One region of the Longicatena sp. 210702-DFI.1.196 genome, then DNA from elsewhere that is predicted to be linked to it. Evidence: a T-box and tRNA genes for the amino acid it is inferred to sense, from the RefSeq annotation. Region 1 holds a T-box; the other holds one or more tRNA genes.
What was found. A T-box is a leader RNA that pairs with one kind of tRNA and senses whether it is charged. The one in region 1 lies ahead of tyrS (tyrosine--tRNA ligase), so its partner is inferred to be a tRNA-Tyr.
Positions count from the first base shown of each region.

Region 2: it encodes a tRNA-Tyr, which carries the amino acid that the T-box ahead of tyrS (tyrosine--tRNA ligase) is inferred to sense. The anticodon was not compared.

Region 1 covers NZ_JAJCPX010000020.1:26,340-33,222, reverse strand. Annotated here, with positions in the region: gene trmB (tRNA (guanosine(46)-N7)-methyltransferase TrmB) at 1-607, shown strand, start outside; gene LI241_RS09540 (co-chaperone YbbN) at 689-1,027, shown strand; gene LI241_RS09535 (hypothetical protein) at 1,047-1,802, shown strand; gene murC (UDP-N-acetylmuramate--L-alanine ligase) at 1,821-3,134, shown strand; gene LI241_RS09525 (hypothetical protein) at 3,184-3,579, shown strand; gene LI241_RS09520 (hypothetical protein) at 3,576-4,109, shown strand; gene LI241_RS09515 (LacI family DNA-binding transcriptional regulator) at 4,128-5,123, shown strand; T-box leader at 5,166-5,371, shown strand; gene tyrS (tyrosine--tRNA ligase) at 5,410-6,633, shown strand.
Region 2 covers NZ_JAJCPX010000002.1:123,035-129,917, reverse strand. Annotated here, with positions in the region: gene LI241_RS01715 (FAD-dependent oxidoreductase) at 42-1,379, shown strand; gene LI241_RS01710 (cytochrome c biogenesis protein CcdA) at 1,709-2,950, shown strand; gene LI241_RS01705 (helix-turn-helix domain-containing protein) at 2,982-3,431, shown strand; gene LI241_RS01700 (cyclic-di-AMP receptor) at 3,635-3,916, shown strand; tRNA gene LI241_RS01695 (tRNA-Val) at 4,082-4,157, shown strand; tRNA gene LI241_RS01690 (tRNA-Thr) at 4,165-4,240, shown strand; tRNA gene LI241_RS01685 (tRNA-Tyr) at 4,259-4,342, shown strand; tRNA gene LI241_RS01680 (tRNA-Gln) at 4,351-4,426, shown strand; tRNA gene LI241_RS01675 (tRNA-Lys) at 4,451-4,526, shown strand; tRNA gene LI241_RS01670 (tRNA-Gly) at 4,537-4,610, shown strand; gene LI241_RS01665 (RNA-guided endonuclease TnpB family protein) at 5,082-6,104, shown strand; gene LI241_RS01660 (DUF2383 domain-containing protein) at 6,311-6,757, shown strand; gene pepT (peptidase T) at 6,858-6,883, shown strand, end outside.

The DNA.
Region 1 (6,883 bases):
CGTTATTAAAGAACCCGCTGCTTTGCAAGGCAAATGGAAAGAAACGCTAAAACGTGATGTGCTACATTTAGAGATTGGCTGTGGCAAAGGGGATTATTGGACAAAGATGGCTTTGCAATATCCAGAATACGGTTGGATCGGTGTTGAGAAAAATAACAATGTAGCTGCTCTGGCGGTACGTAAATATACAAAACAAGAAAAAGAAAAAGCACATATGCGATTCATCAACGATGATGCTGAGCAGCTTGCTTCTTGGTTTGCAGAAGGTGAAATTCAAGTCATCCATTTGAATTTCAGTGATCCTTGGCCTAAAAAACGAGCACATAAAAAGCGATTGTCAAATCATAAATTTATTGCCCAATATGCGAAAATCTTGGCAGATGATGGGGAAATTCAGATGAAAACAGATAATAGCTCATTATTTGAATATAGTATAATAGAATTCCAAAATGCAGGTTGGTTTCTTCATGATTTCAGTGTGGATTTTCGCCGTGTTGCTCATGATGAAGATGTAATTACGGAATATGAGCATCGCTTCATGGAAAAAGGGCAGCCTATTTATCGTGCCATTTGGAAGAAACATCCTATGAATGAAAAGAATGCATAAATAATGAAAATAAAAAGTAAATTTTCATCGAATGATGCTATAATAAGAACATGTAAACGGTTCAACAAAAGGAGTCATACCATGAAAGAATATATGAATGTAATTAACAATGCAGAAGCGTTTTATAAAGCATGTGCCAGCGAAGGCAAAAATGTCTTTGTCTTTTCTGCGAATTGGTGTCCTGACTGTCGTTTTTTAGAAGGCTTTTTTGAAGACGTCGTAAAAGAATATACGGCAAAAGGCTTTACCTTTTACTATGTTGACCGTGATCAATGCATGGATGTATGTGTAGACTTGATGATCATGGGCATACCTAGCTTTGTCATTTATCTAAATGGGAAAGAAAGTAATCGGTTTGTATCGAAGCAGCGCAAGACAAGAGAAGAAATAGAACAATTCTTGAATCAAGTAAATCAATGACGCAGAAAGGGTGAGGAAAATGTCGTTATGGAAAAAAGTTACTTCCTTTCTGTTTGAAGAAACAGAGGCAGATATCATTGCAGAAGATGATTTGGAAGCAATTTCTTTAAAAGAGAAAGAAGCAAAAACAGTGGATAAAGAACCGCAAAATACGCCGAAACAAGCGGATCTAGAAAGTGTTAAAAAGGAACAGACGCCAATCAAGCAGGAGACGAGAAAGTTTGTCAGTATTGATTTAGAGACAAAAAAAGAACCAGCAAAAGAAGTAAAACAACCAAAAGAGACAATAAAAAGTCGACCTGTTATGAAAAAAGAAGAAAAGAAAGAATATGAGTTTACACCGGTGATTTCGCCGATTTTTGGAGCGAAAGAAGAAAACGCAAAAGCGAAGACTTCAACGAAGACACCTAATGTCAATATGCCACGCGCTCGCAAACGTAAGGAAAATCCGTTAGGGACAATTATATCACCGTATTATGGTGTGAATGAATTGGAAGAATTTGAAGAAGAAGCGAAAAAAGATATTGAAGAAAAAGCCAAAAGTAAGCAGGAAGAAATCATCATGACGGAAACAAGGGATGAGCTTTCATCACAAGAAATGCCGGCAGATTTATTACAAAAGGTAGAAGAAGAGGAAGAACATACGTTACCCTTGGAAGCTATTTTAGCAGATGATGATACGGATACTGAAGATTTGTTGCAAATTTCGCTGTTTGGCGATTCTACGCCAATCAAAGAGGCTGAATCTAATATAAAAGATGTAACGGAAAAATAAAGGGAGTGTAAACGTAATATGGAATATTATTTTATTGGTATCAAGGGAAGCGGTATGGCATCTTTAGCTACGATCGTCTTTGACCGCCATGAACAAGTGAGCGGTTCGGATATTGATAAATATATCTTTACCCAAAAACCTTTAGAGGAACGACATATTCCGATTTACCATTTTGATGAGAATAACATTAAAGAAGGAATGACAATCATCATTGGCAATGCTTTTAATGAAAGCAATCCGGAAGTGAAAAAAGCCATGGAATTGGCCAAGCAAGGAAAAGTGCAGGTATACTGGTATCATGATTTTTTAGGGCAGTTGGTCGAAGAATATACAAGTATCAGTGTTGCCGGTACCCATGGTAAGACCACAACGACAGGCATGATTTCTCATGTGATGGCCGAAGTAGCACCAACTGGTTTTTTGATTGGTGATGGTACAGGAGATATGCCGGATGATGGTGAATATTTTGTCTTAGAATCCTGTGAATATCAGCGTCACTTTTTGGCTTATAAACCGCAATACGCGATCATTACGAATATTGAATTGGATCATGTGGATTATTATAAAAATATGGAAGATTATCGCGATGCATTTGAAACCTTTGCCAATCAAGTAAAAAAAGGTATTGTACTGTTTGGTGATGATGAAGAAGTGCGTCGCCTGCACGTCAAAACGAAGCATTTGTATTATGGTTTACAGGATGACAATGACGTACAAGCTGTTCATGTTATACAAAATGAAGAAGGTATGTCTTTTGATGTTTTATATAAAAAAGCGTACTTTGGCAGTTTTAAATTACCGTTTGTTGGGAAACCTTTATTGTGGAACAGCCTAGGGGTAATCGCTTTAGGAATCATGGAAGGATTACAACCGGCAGTGTTACAGGAAGGATTGGCAAGTTTTCCGGGAGTAAAACGCCGTTTTACGATAGAAGAAAAAAATGGTAATGTGTATATTGATGATTATGCACATCATCCAACTGCTGTTAAGTATATGATTGAGGCTGCTCGCATTAAGTATCCTGATAAAAAAATCATTGCGATATTTAAACCGGATCGTTATTCTCGTATCTATTATTTTATGGATCGTTTTGCCCAAGAATTAGATCAAGCTGACGAGACATATTTATGCCATTTTCCTGAAAATGCCGCAAAAGAGCCAGGAATCAATATTACGATACAAGATTTAGCAGATCGTTGCGCGCATGCTCAAGTGATTCAAGAAGATGAAACAGCGGCTAAGTTTTTAGCAGATCGCGGCCCTGCAGTATATCTGTTTATGAGCAGTAAAGATATTTATAAATTAAAAAATATTGTAAAAAGTTTTCAGTAAACTTGTAAATGTTTACAAAATAAGGTAAAATATAAAAAGAGGTGTTTCTATGGGTTTAGATCAGTTATTGGAATTAACGAGTAATGTTGCCGCTAAGGCATTACCGATTGTAGGTGTTATCGTCCTGATATTTCTGGTTATCTTTGTCAGGCATCTGATCGTGTTATTAAAAAGTGCGAATGAAGCAGTGATCAGTATGAAAAAAACACTCGATACGACAAACAAAGAATTGGAAACACTGGAAAAGCCTTTACAGACTTTAAATGAATTAAGTGAGACTGTTGACAGTGTGCATGAAGCAAGCAAACATGCTGTTCGCAGTACGATGGTGATGGTGATTGAAAATTTCTCTTTGATTAAAGATTGGATTTTACATCATATGGGAAAAGATGGCAGCGATGAGCAACAGGAAGAAGCCTGTGAGCAGGAGGTGCATACTTCATGAGCGATGAAAGCCAGCATGTTGATGACATGGAAAAAGAAACGCGTTATACCATTATTCAAATGGAAGATGACGAGGATAATGAAAATGCCTCTTCAATTTTTGCGGATGCCAAAATAGAACTAAGTCGGATGTACGCAGAATTTCGTCAGTGGATAAAAAATAATGTGAATGCGCAGGAAACAACACAGCGTTTAGAAAAACTGAAGACTGATACGGCCTTGTTATTGGAAACAACGAAACAGAAAGTAGCAGCCTTTAATCAGCGTGAGGATGTAAAAAATGGCAAGGAAAAACTGAATGAAATGACGGGCAAAGTGACGAATGCATTCAGTGATGGTGTAGATGAGCTTATGAAGAAGGACTATGTTGTGAAAACGATGGATACCATTACGGACACGGTTAGTGCTATTCGTGAAGATGAGCGCGTTAAGAAGAATGTAAAGAAGCTAAAAAAGGGTACGCTGAAAGCAGCGGAAAAAGCCTTTGAAGGGTTACAACGTGTCTTAGACACGAAGGATGAAGACGATTAGTCAGAAGGGATAAGTGTTATGAAACGAATTACCATTTATGATGTAGCAAAAGAAGCAGATGTTTCACTGGCAACCGTTTCCCGTGTTATCAACGGTTCTGAAGTTGTCCGTGAAGACACACGTGTGAAAGTGCAGGAGGCAATTGAAAAATTAGGCTATAAACCGAATGCGATTGCTCAAGGATTGGCACTTCAGAAAACGACGACGATTGCTCTGATCGTACCAGAAGCAAGCTATTTCTATACGGGACAGATTATTAATGGTTTGATTGATGTGGCAAAAATTTATAAATATAATCTGATGCTGCATACAACGACGGAAGGCATTACTGAAATGAATGATATTATTGAAAATATCATCAAATCCCGTGTGGATGGTGTTGTGATTTTCAATGATAAGCTAAATAAGGAAGAATTGAATCAGTTAACAAAATATCAAGTTCCCATTGTTGTCATCGGTAATAAGATGAGTGATGAAACTGTTGGTTCTGTTTATGTGGATTACTCCAGCCTTGTTTATGATTATGCAATGGATTGCATCGCAAAAGGGAAAAAACGTTTGGCATTGATTGAGGATCGTAAGAATCCAGCAATGATCAAACAACTTCGTGATGGATTATCACGTGCTTATAAAGAAAACGGTATGGAATTTGACGGCTATATTGAAATTCCTAAGGAATATCGTTCCTCTTACTTATTTTTGAAAGAATATGTGAAGGATGGCGTCCCTTATGATGTCGTCATTACGTATCGTGATTCTCAAGCTATGGCGGTTATGAACACCGTGAAAGAAGCAGGAATGAATATTCCGGATGATGTGGAATTGGTATGTATCTTAGATAGTAAATATAACTCTATGGCACGCCCTCAGATTTCTGGCTTTAAAATTCCAGATTATGATTTAGGTGCTGTTGCTATGCGTTTATTGACAAAGATGCTAACGGATGAAAATGATGTTCCAGATAAAGAAATCGAATTGAGCTATATTTTCACTCCACGTAAATCAACCAAGTAATCATTGCTTGACAAAGTAAAAAATTACATTATACTTAATACTACAACAGCTATGATAAGAAAGAGTACATAAGGAAATGAGCACAGAGAAGCGGCTGGCTGGTGAAAAGCCGCAGTCAGGAACTTATGGAATACACCTTGGAGCTGCTTTATGAAAAGTAAAGCCGTATGCTCACGTTATGAGCTTGAGAGCCTCATGTTATGAGGAACTAAGGTGGTACCACGCAAATAAAAAACGGCGTCCTTGGATAAGGACGCTTTTTTAATGGCTGAGAAAGGAATAGACTATGAATATTTATGAAGAATTGGTATGGAGAGGCTTAATTAAAGATTGCAGCTCACCGAAAATTGAAAACATGCTGAATAATGAAAAGGTCACTTTTTATATTGGTACTGATCCTACCGGAGACAGCTTGCATATTGGACATTATTCATCCTTTTTAATTTCTAAGCGTTTAAAACAGGCAGGGCACAATCCGATTTTGTTAGTTGGTGGAGGAACAGGGTTAATTGGCGACCCTAAGCCAACAGCAGAACGCGCTATGATATCAAAAGATGAAGTTGCGCATAACTTTGCATGTCTAAAGAAACAGGCGCAGGATGTATTTGGCTTTGAAGTTGTAAATAACTACGATTGGATTAAGGATATCAATACTTTGGATTTCTTGCGCGATTATGGGAAATATTTTAACATTAATTATATGTTGAATAAAGATATTGTTGCTCGTCGATTGGATGAAGGAATTACGTATACAGAATTTTCTTATATGATCTTACAGGCGTTGGATTTTATGCATTTGTATGAAAACCGCAACTGTATCATGCAAGTAGCAGGACAAGATCAGTGGGGGAATATCACAGCCGGTATTGAATTGATTCGTAAGAAATTAGGTAAAGAAGCATATGGGTTTACAATGCCATTGGTAACTAAGGCGGATGGAACAAAGTTTGGCAAAAGCGAAGGCAAGGCGATTTGGCTGGATAAAAATAAAACATCTTCTTATGAACTGTATCAGTTCTTGGTGAATAGTGAAGATAGTAAGGTTATTGAATATTTAAAGACATTGACCTTCTTAAGCCGCGAAGAAATTGAAGATTTAGAAGAAAAGACAAAGATAGATGCGGGACGCAGAGAAGCACAAAAGGCACTTGCGAAAGCCGTCGTTATTGATTTGCATGGTGAAGAGGAATATGAAAAAGCATTAAAAATTACGAATGCTTTCTTCAAAGGAAATATTAAAGATTTAACCAGCGATGAACTCGAGGATGCGTTGCATGGTTTTGATAGTATCGCAGTGGATGATCATATGCCGTTACTTGATGTCTTAGTACAAGCGAAAATTGCTAGTAGTAAACGTGAAGCAAGAGAATGGATCAAGCAAGGTTCTATTCAAATCAATGGTGAACGTATAAAAGACTGTGAATTTATCGTAAGCTCAACACATGCAATCACAACGAATAAAACCATTATCAAACGCGGGAAACGTAATTATTATGTAATTACACAATAAGATAAACAAAGAATTTCAAACAGATATACTTATGAAATCCCACGTTTCAATATGAAAGATTATATATATATGAGAAAAAAGCACATACAGAAATAGTATCTGATGTGCTTTATTTATTAGTGAATGAAAGCTGCTGGTGATAAAATTGCTTTATAAAACACAGGCCTGATATGCATAGGGCTAGACCTATACCGGTATAAAAAGATTTTATGCATACTGTTGGCCATACATGGCTTATTCTTAATAAAAT
Region 2 (6,883 bases), on a different contig from region 1:
TATGTTATACTGAGTTCATAAATGATAAGGAGGCAATATTCATGAAAAAATATGATGCAATCATGATTGGATTTGGAAAAGGAGCAAAAACTTTGGCAGCAGAGTTCGCAAAGCAAGGTAAAAAAGTCGCGATGATAGAAAAATCGTCAAAGATGTATGGTGGCACATGCATTAACGAAGGATGCATACCATCAAAATCTTTGATTGTACAAGCTGGTAAAAGAACCTTTTCTGATGCTATTAACAAAAAAGAAGAAATAACGTCAATTTTGAGAAAAAAGAACTTTGAGAAGCTGAATCAAAATCCTAACATTGATGTAATTACCGCTAAAGCAAGCTTTGTAAACACCCACGTAATTTCATATGAAAATGAAAAGGGTACGAAAGAAATATATGGTGATTATCTTTTTGTTAACACAGGAAGTGTTCCTATCATCCCTAATATTCAAGGTATCGAGCATACAAAACATATATACGTAAGTGCTGATATAATGAAAGAGAAAGAACAGCCTAAAACGTTAGCAATTATTGGTGGCGGATATATTGGCTTAGAATTTTCAAGCATGTTTGCTCGTTATGGAACTCAAGTGACCGTTTTTGAATATGGTGATCGTCTTGTCAAGCGAGAGGATGAGGATATCGCTTTACATATACAACAAATATTAGAAAGACAAGGTGTACAATTTGAGTTTAAAAGCAATGTCCTTTCGGTGGAAAATGTAAATGATTCTGATGTGATAGTTACTTATAAAAACAAAGATGGTAATATACAGCAATTAACAGTAAATGCTGTGTTATTGGCAACTGGAAGAAAAGCTAATACAGATGGATTACATCTTGAACAAGCCGGTGTAGAAACAGATGCTCGTGGAGCTATTAAGGTAAATCGATATCTACAAACGTCTCAGCCACACATCTACGCAATGGGTGATGTTAAAGGCGGACTACAATTCACATATATTTCATTAGATGATTATCGTATTGTAAAAGATCATATATTTGGTGATAAAAAACGTACAACTGATAATAGAGGAGCGATACCCTATTCTGTCTTTATTGAACCAACTTTTTCACGCGTAGGGATGAGTGAAGAGGAGGCAAAAAATGAGGGGTATGAAATCAAAGTGGCGAAACTGGCAGTTTCTGCTATACCACGAGCACATGTAAATGAATGCAAAGAAGGCGTGTTAAAAGCAATTGCTGATGCCAAAACGGATAAAATACTAGGGTGTGTATTGTTGTGTACTGCTTCAGAAGAAATGATCAATTTCGTTCAGCTTGCAATAAATCTTGGATTAAAGACTTCAGACATAGCAAACCACATTTTCACTCATCCTACAATGAGTGAGGCGTTAAATGATCTGTTTGGTAACTTCTGATATGATTAAATTTATAAACAAAATGTTAAATTTATAAACAAAATAAAGATAAAATGGTGTTTACTGTAAGTCATGGGTATTGCTGAAAGTTTCTTAATAGAATAAAAGTTCTTTGCTGATATTGGTAAACTGAAAATTATAGAACCTAAAAATATGTAGTTATAATATAAAATGCCTTAAAATATTGTATTGCAATAGTTATAATACAAAAATAACAATATAAATATAAAAAAGACTTAATTTTAAAAATATTAGATTGGCTATGTTAAAAAAGAAATGTTATTTTAAATTTAAAAGATAGAAAAAGAAAGATGGGGAAATAACTGCCTATGATGAATTTACAGGATACAATGCAACATATAAGCATACTTATGGTATTTATGGAAGGAGTGCTATCCTTCCTTTCGCCATGTGTGCTCCCATTATTGCCGGTGTACATGGGATATTTAATTGGAAGTGATGTTAACAACAAACAAATAAGAAAAAAACGTTTCGTAATATTTTTTACACTGAGTTTTATATTTGGTATATTTACCGCCATTTTATTGATGAATATATCAATCACATTGATCAGTTCATTTTTCAGAGATCATATGTCCGTATTCATAAAAGTAGGAGGCATACTTATTATTGTATTAGGATTATTTCAATTGGGATTTTTCAAATCTAATTTTTTGGGGAAAACAAGAAGACTCCCGTTTACTTTAAAGAAAGAAATGAACTTACTACTTGCGTTTTTGATGGGGTTTACTTTTAGTTTTGCATGGACACCGTGTATAGGACCAGCTCTTTCCAGTATTCTACTTTTGGCGAATAGCTCACAAAATCTTTGGATGAGTAATTTTCTAATGGTCATATATGCTCTTGGATTAACAATACCTTTCCTACTTATTGGTATCTTTACAGATAGTATATTAAATTGGCTGTCCAATCATAAGAGTATTATGAACTATACAGTAAAATTAGGAGCAATCATATTAATATTTTTTGGTGTATCAATGGTAAGCGGTAAAATGAACTTTATCAGTAATTACATGACACAAAGCAGTAATAATGCTATGATTAAAGATAAGAATGAAGATAAAAAAGAAGATGGTGGAGAGAATAAAGATGAGAAAAATAGTGAACAGGAGAAAGCATTATTGCAGCAGTTAGGCAGTTATGAATTAAAAGATCAACATGATAAGATTATCAAACTTGAGGATTACAAAGGTAAAGTTGTCTTTCTGAATTTTTGGGCGACATGGTGCCCGCCTTGCCGTGGTGAGCTGCCAAATATTCAAAAACTTTATGAGAAATATAGAAGTGATAAGCATGTGGCAATTCTGACAATTGTTTATCCAGGTGGGCAAGAAAAGGGTAAATCTGATTTAAAAGAATTCATTTCGGATAATGCTCTGACAGTACCTGTTTTATTTGATGATGGATTTATTTATTCAACATTTGGTATTGGTAGTATGCCGACTACTTTTATGCTAGACAAAGAAGGGAAACCTTATGGATATATCGAAGGTGCTTTGACAATGGAAATGATGGAGAATATGATTTTAAAAACGTTAAATGCTAATTAGTATAAGAAAGTTATAGGGAAAAGGTGATGACATGAAAAAACAATATGATTTAAAATGTAATATAGCACAAACACTGAACTTAATTGGAGATAAATGGACTTTATTGATTTTACATGCAGTAAAAGAAGGGTGTCATACATTCAAAGATATACAAAAACATTTAGTCGGTATCCCTACAAATCTTTTATCGGAGAGACTAAAAGGGTTATGTGAAGATGATTTACTTACATGTGAATTATATTCAACACATCCTCCTAGATATCAATATTTGTTAACAGAGAAATCTAGTGATTTAGATGATATTTATAATGCTATATTATTATGGGGAGATAAGCATCTGAATAAAAGTTATAAATGTTTAAAACATAAAAGCTGTGGCTCTAACATACATATTGCTTATGTATGTGATGAATGTGATGAGATTTTGAGTAAAGAGGATATCATCATCAATGATTTAGATGATGTTATTGACGAAATTTAATATATGGTAAGGATCATCATTATTTAACAGTAAGTGAAAAGTTTATCTGTATATAGAATAGTAAGCCAAGGTTGACGATATGAATGGAAAATACTTTGGCTTTTTTGATAGAATCATGATGATTCTCTATTTTATAATTAGTTTTTAGAAAGTGGCGGAAATAATAATTGAAATATGTTATCATATTACAAGAGGTGTATAAGATGGAATTAATCTTAATCATAGCTAGTGAAGAATATTCAGATAATATTACATCATTACTTGTTAAGCATGGTTATTCTGCTACTGAAATTGGTTGCAATGGAGAGTTTTTACAATATGGTGATATTGTTTTATTACTTGGCGTGGAAAAAGGTGAAGCTGACAATGTTATCGCGATATTAGAAAATGAAGGAGGCAGGCATCCGGGAATGTCTGAGCCGTTTAGAGGTCAAGTAAAAATATATGTTATAGCTTCAACTTATTTTAAAAAAATCAATCCTTAGGCAATATAAAAAGGCTTTAAAATGGGAAGATTATGCATTATAAAAGTGTGTTGAAAAAAATATAAAAAAGTTTTAAAAAATTGTTGACAGAAAAATAAACAGATGGTATTATATTAAGGCGCTGATGGAAAGGACTCAGGAAATCAGTGATTGCATAAATTATGTGGAGGCTTAGCTCAGTTGGGAGAGCGTCTGCCTTACAAGCAGAGGGTCAGGGGTTCAAGTCCCTTAGCCTCCACCATAAATGTGCCGACTTAGCTCAATTGGTAGAGCAACTGACTTGTAATCAGTAGGTTGTGGGTTCAATTCCTATAGTCGGCACCATTCTTAATAAATAGAGCTGGGGGGGTAGCGAAGAGGCTAAACGCGGCTGACTGTAACTCAGTTCCTTATGGTTCGGCGGTTCGAATCCGTCCCCCCCCACCATCTCTTATTGGGGTATAGCCAAGCGGTAAGGCACCAGACTTTGACTCTGGCATTCCACTGGTTCGAGTCCAGTTACCCCAGCCATTTTAAAAAATCAACATTATAAATGACCCGTTAGCTCAGTTGGTAGAGCATCTGACTTTTAATCAGAGGGTCGGGCGTTCGAATCGCCCACGGGTCACCATTTAAATGTTGCGGGTGTAGTTCAATGGTAGAACTTCAGCCTTCCAAGCTGACTACGTGAGTTCGATTCTCATCACCCGCTCCATATAGTTCAATAAAGCAATCATACACTGATTGCTTTTTTTGATGTGATGAGAATCACTATTCATGTTAGCTTGAGAATGACAATGGAGTTCATAGTAAAGAAAGGAAGGCTGAATGTCACTAAATAGTCTAAAGTGTTGGTGACCTTGGCGATATCGAAAAAGTCAGATGCTTCTTGATAGTGCCTCGGCTGGGGTAATAATAACGTGTTTCGCTTGGCTATTGCGCTCTTAAGAACGCTAAGATGGCCAAGTCCTAGGACTTGGGCTCTATTTAATAAGAATATGGTGGAGAAACGTGTACATAGACCCTCTGCGGCACGAATTCATAATATAAATATAAAAGGGTGGAAATGTAAGAAATAGTATTATAAATTCAATGTTTTATTGAAATTAAAAAAAATTCACCAAAAATTACGATTTTCTATTTTAGAATCGTATATATAAGTGAAGGGAAATCTAGGTGAAATCAAATGTACATAACGATCAAACTATCATTAGATTTAAATGAACACTTAAAGCACTGCTTAACTTGGTATGAAACTATATATCATAAAGAGATAAAACGCATAGCCGATATTTTTATAAAAGAAAATCATAGTTACGAATATCTATATAAAAATATTAGTAATCATATCTCTTTTCATAGCAAACACTTAGTACTCGATTTTGCTAAAAAAGAATACGAATATCGTTGTGGATGTAAAAATAGCCGAAAGATCCGCTGCTCTAGCTGTTGGAGCAACTCCTCCTATCGCCTAAACGGTGATCTCCTGCAGCTAGAGTTAGGTCTTCTTGAACATAAAAGATTCATTGATCTTCCTATGTATCATAATGAACAACCTTTAATGCAGTTAGCTAGGGGTAAAATGATGAATTTAGAATTAATGCATATTCAAGAAAACTGGTATGCCTTTATAAATGTAGATATTCCCATCATTTTTTCAACAAGTCGTAAAACAATAGGTATTGATATAGGAATGAAAGTACCCGCAGTTGCTGCTCTTGATAATCAGCATTATCGTTTTTTTGGAAATGGTAGGCAACGCCAATTTTATCTACGTAAATATAAACGTCATATACAAGAAATGCAACGAAGAAAGCAGTTTAAGAAATTGCGCCAATTCCGGCATAAACTACATAATGTCTTGGCTGATCAAGATCATAAGATTTCAAAAGACATAATTTCTTATGCTTTGGAAAATGATGTAGGAATGATATATCTAGAAAAATTAACCTCTATCCATGATCGCTTTAATGTCAGGCAAGTCTCTAATGCCTATTTATGGTCTTATCAAAGACTTCAACAATTTATTACATATAAAGCTCAACTCGCCGGTATTGAAGTTAGATATGTAAATCCATATAATACATCAAAAAAATGTCCTAAATGCGGGCGAATAAATAAACCAAAAGATCGAACCTATCAATGTAAGTGCGGATATCATGGACATCGTGATGTTGTTGCAGCTATTAACATCCTCCATGCACTTTGATTCTTCTGAATCGGCCTGTAGTATCTCATAGATACCGCTACAGGACGGGTGAAGGCACATCCATATCCAAAGGCATAGCCAATGGAAAAAAAGCCATGTGGTTCGAACCCTATATGGTACGTGCTGAGCATGGCTTTTTCTCGGCACGTACACATTTGAGAATAGACATAAAGAATGAACTCCATAATAATCGTGAGGTGAAAAGTATGGAAGATAAATTATTAGAAGAATTAAATCAACTATTGAAAGGAACACATATGGGTGCATCCATATTTGAAGATTTGCGTGAAAAAATCAAAAGTGAAACATTGCATAAAGAATTTGATGAAATTTTACTCATGCTACACATTCATGAAAAATCTTTAACAGGATTAATATTAGCCCATGGAGGCGAACCTATTGACTCAGCAGGAATTATGGGTACAATCACAGATGTCATATCACATATTAAAAATTTAACGGTTGATAGTGATAAAGAAGTATTGAAAGTGGCTGTTCATAATATGGAAATGGGAGCAAAAGCATTGCATGATTTTGACGCACGAAATTTCATTTTGGATGATGAAACAGAAAAGACGATTGCCATTATGAAAGATGATTATGCTTCTATATATCATAAATTAGATAGATACCGTATTGAATTTGAAGAGTAATACTTGGCTTTCTTGCTTGTTTCATTGTATAATTCTTCTAAGAAAGGAAATTATGTAAATAACATTTATAAGTCATTTACAATATAAAAGAAGGATAGATATGAAAGTACAAGAAAGATTTTTAAA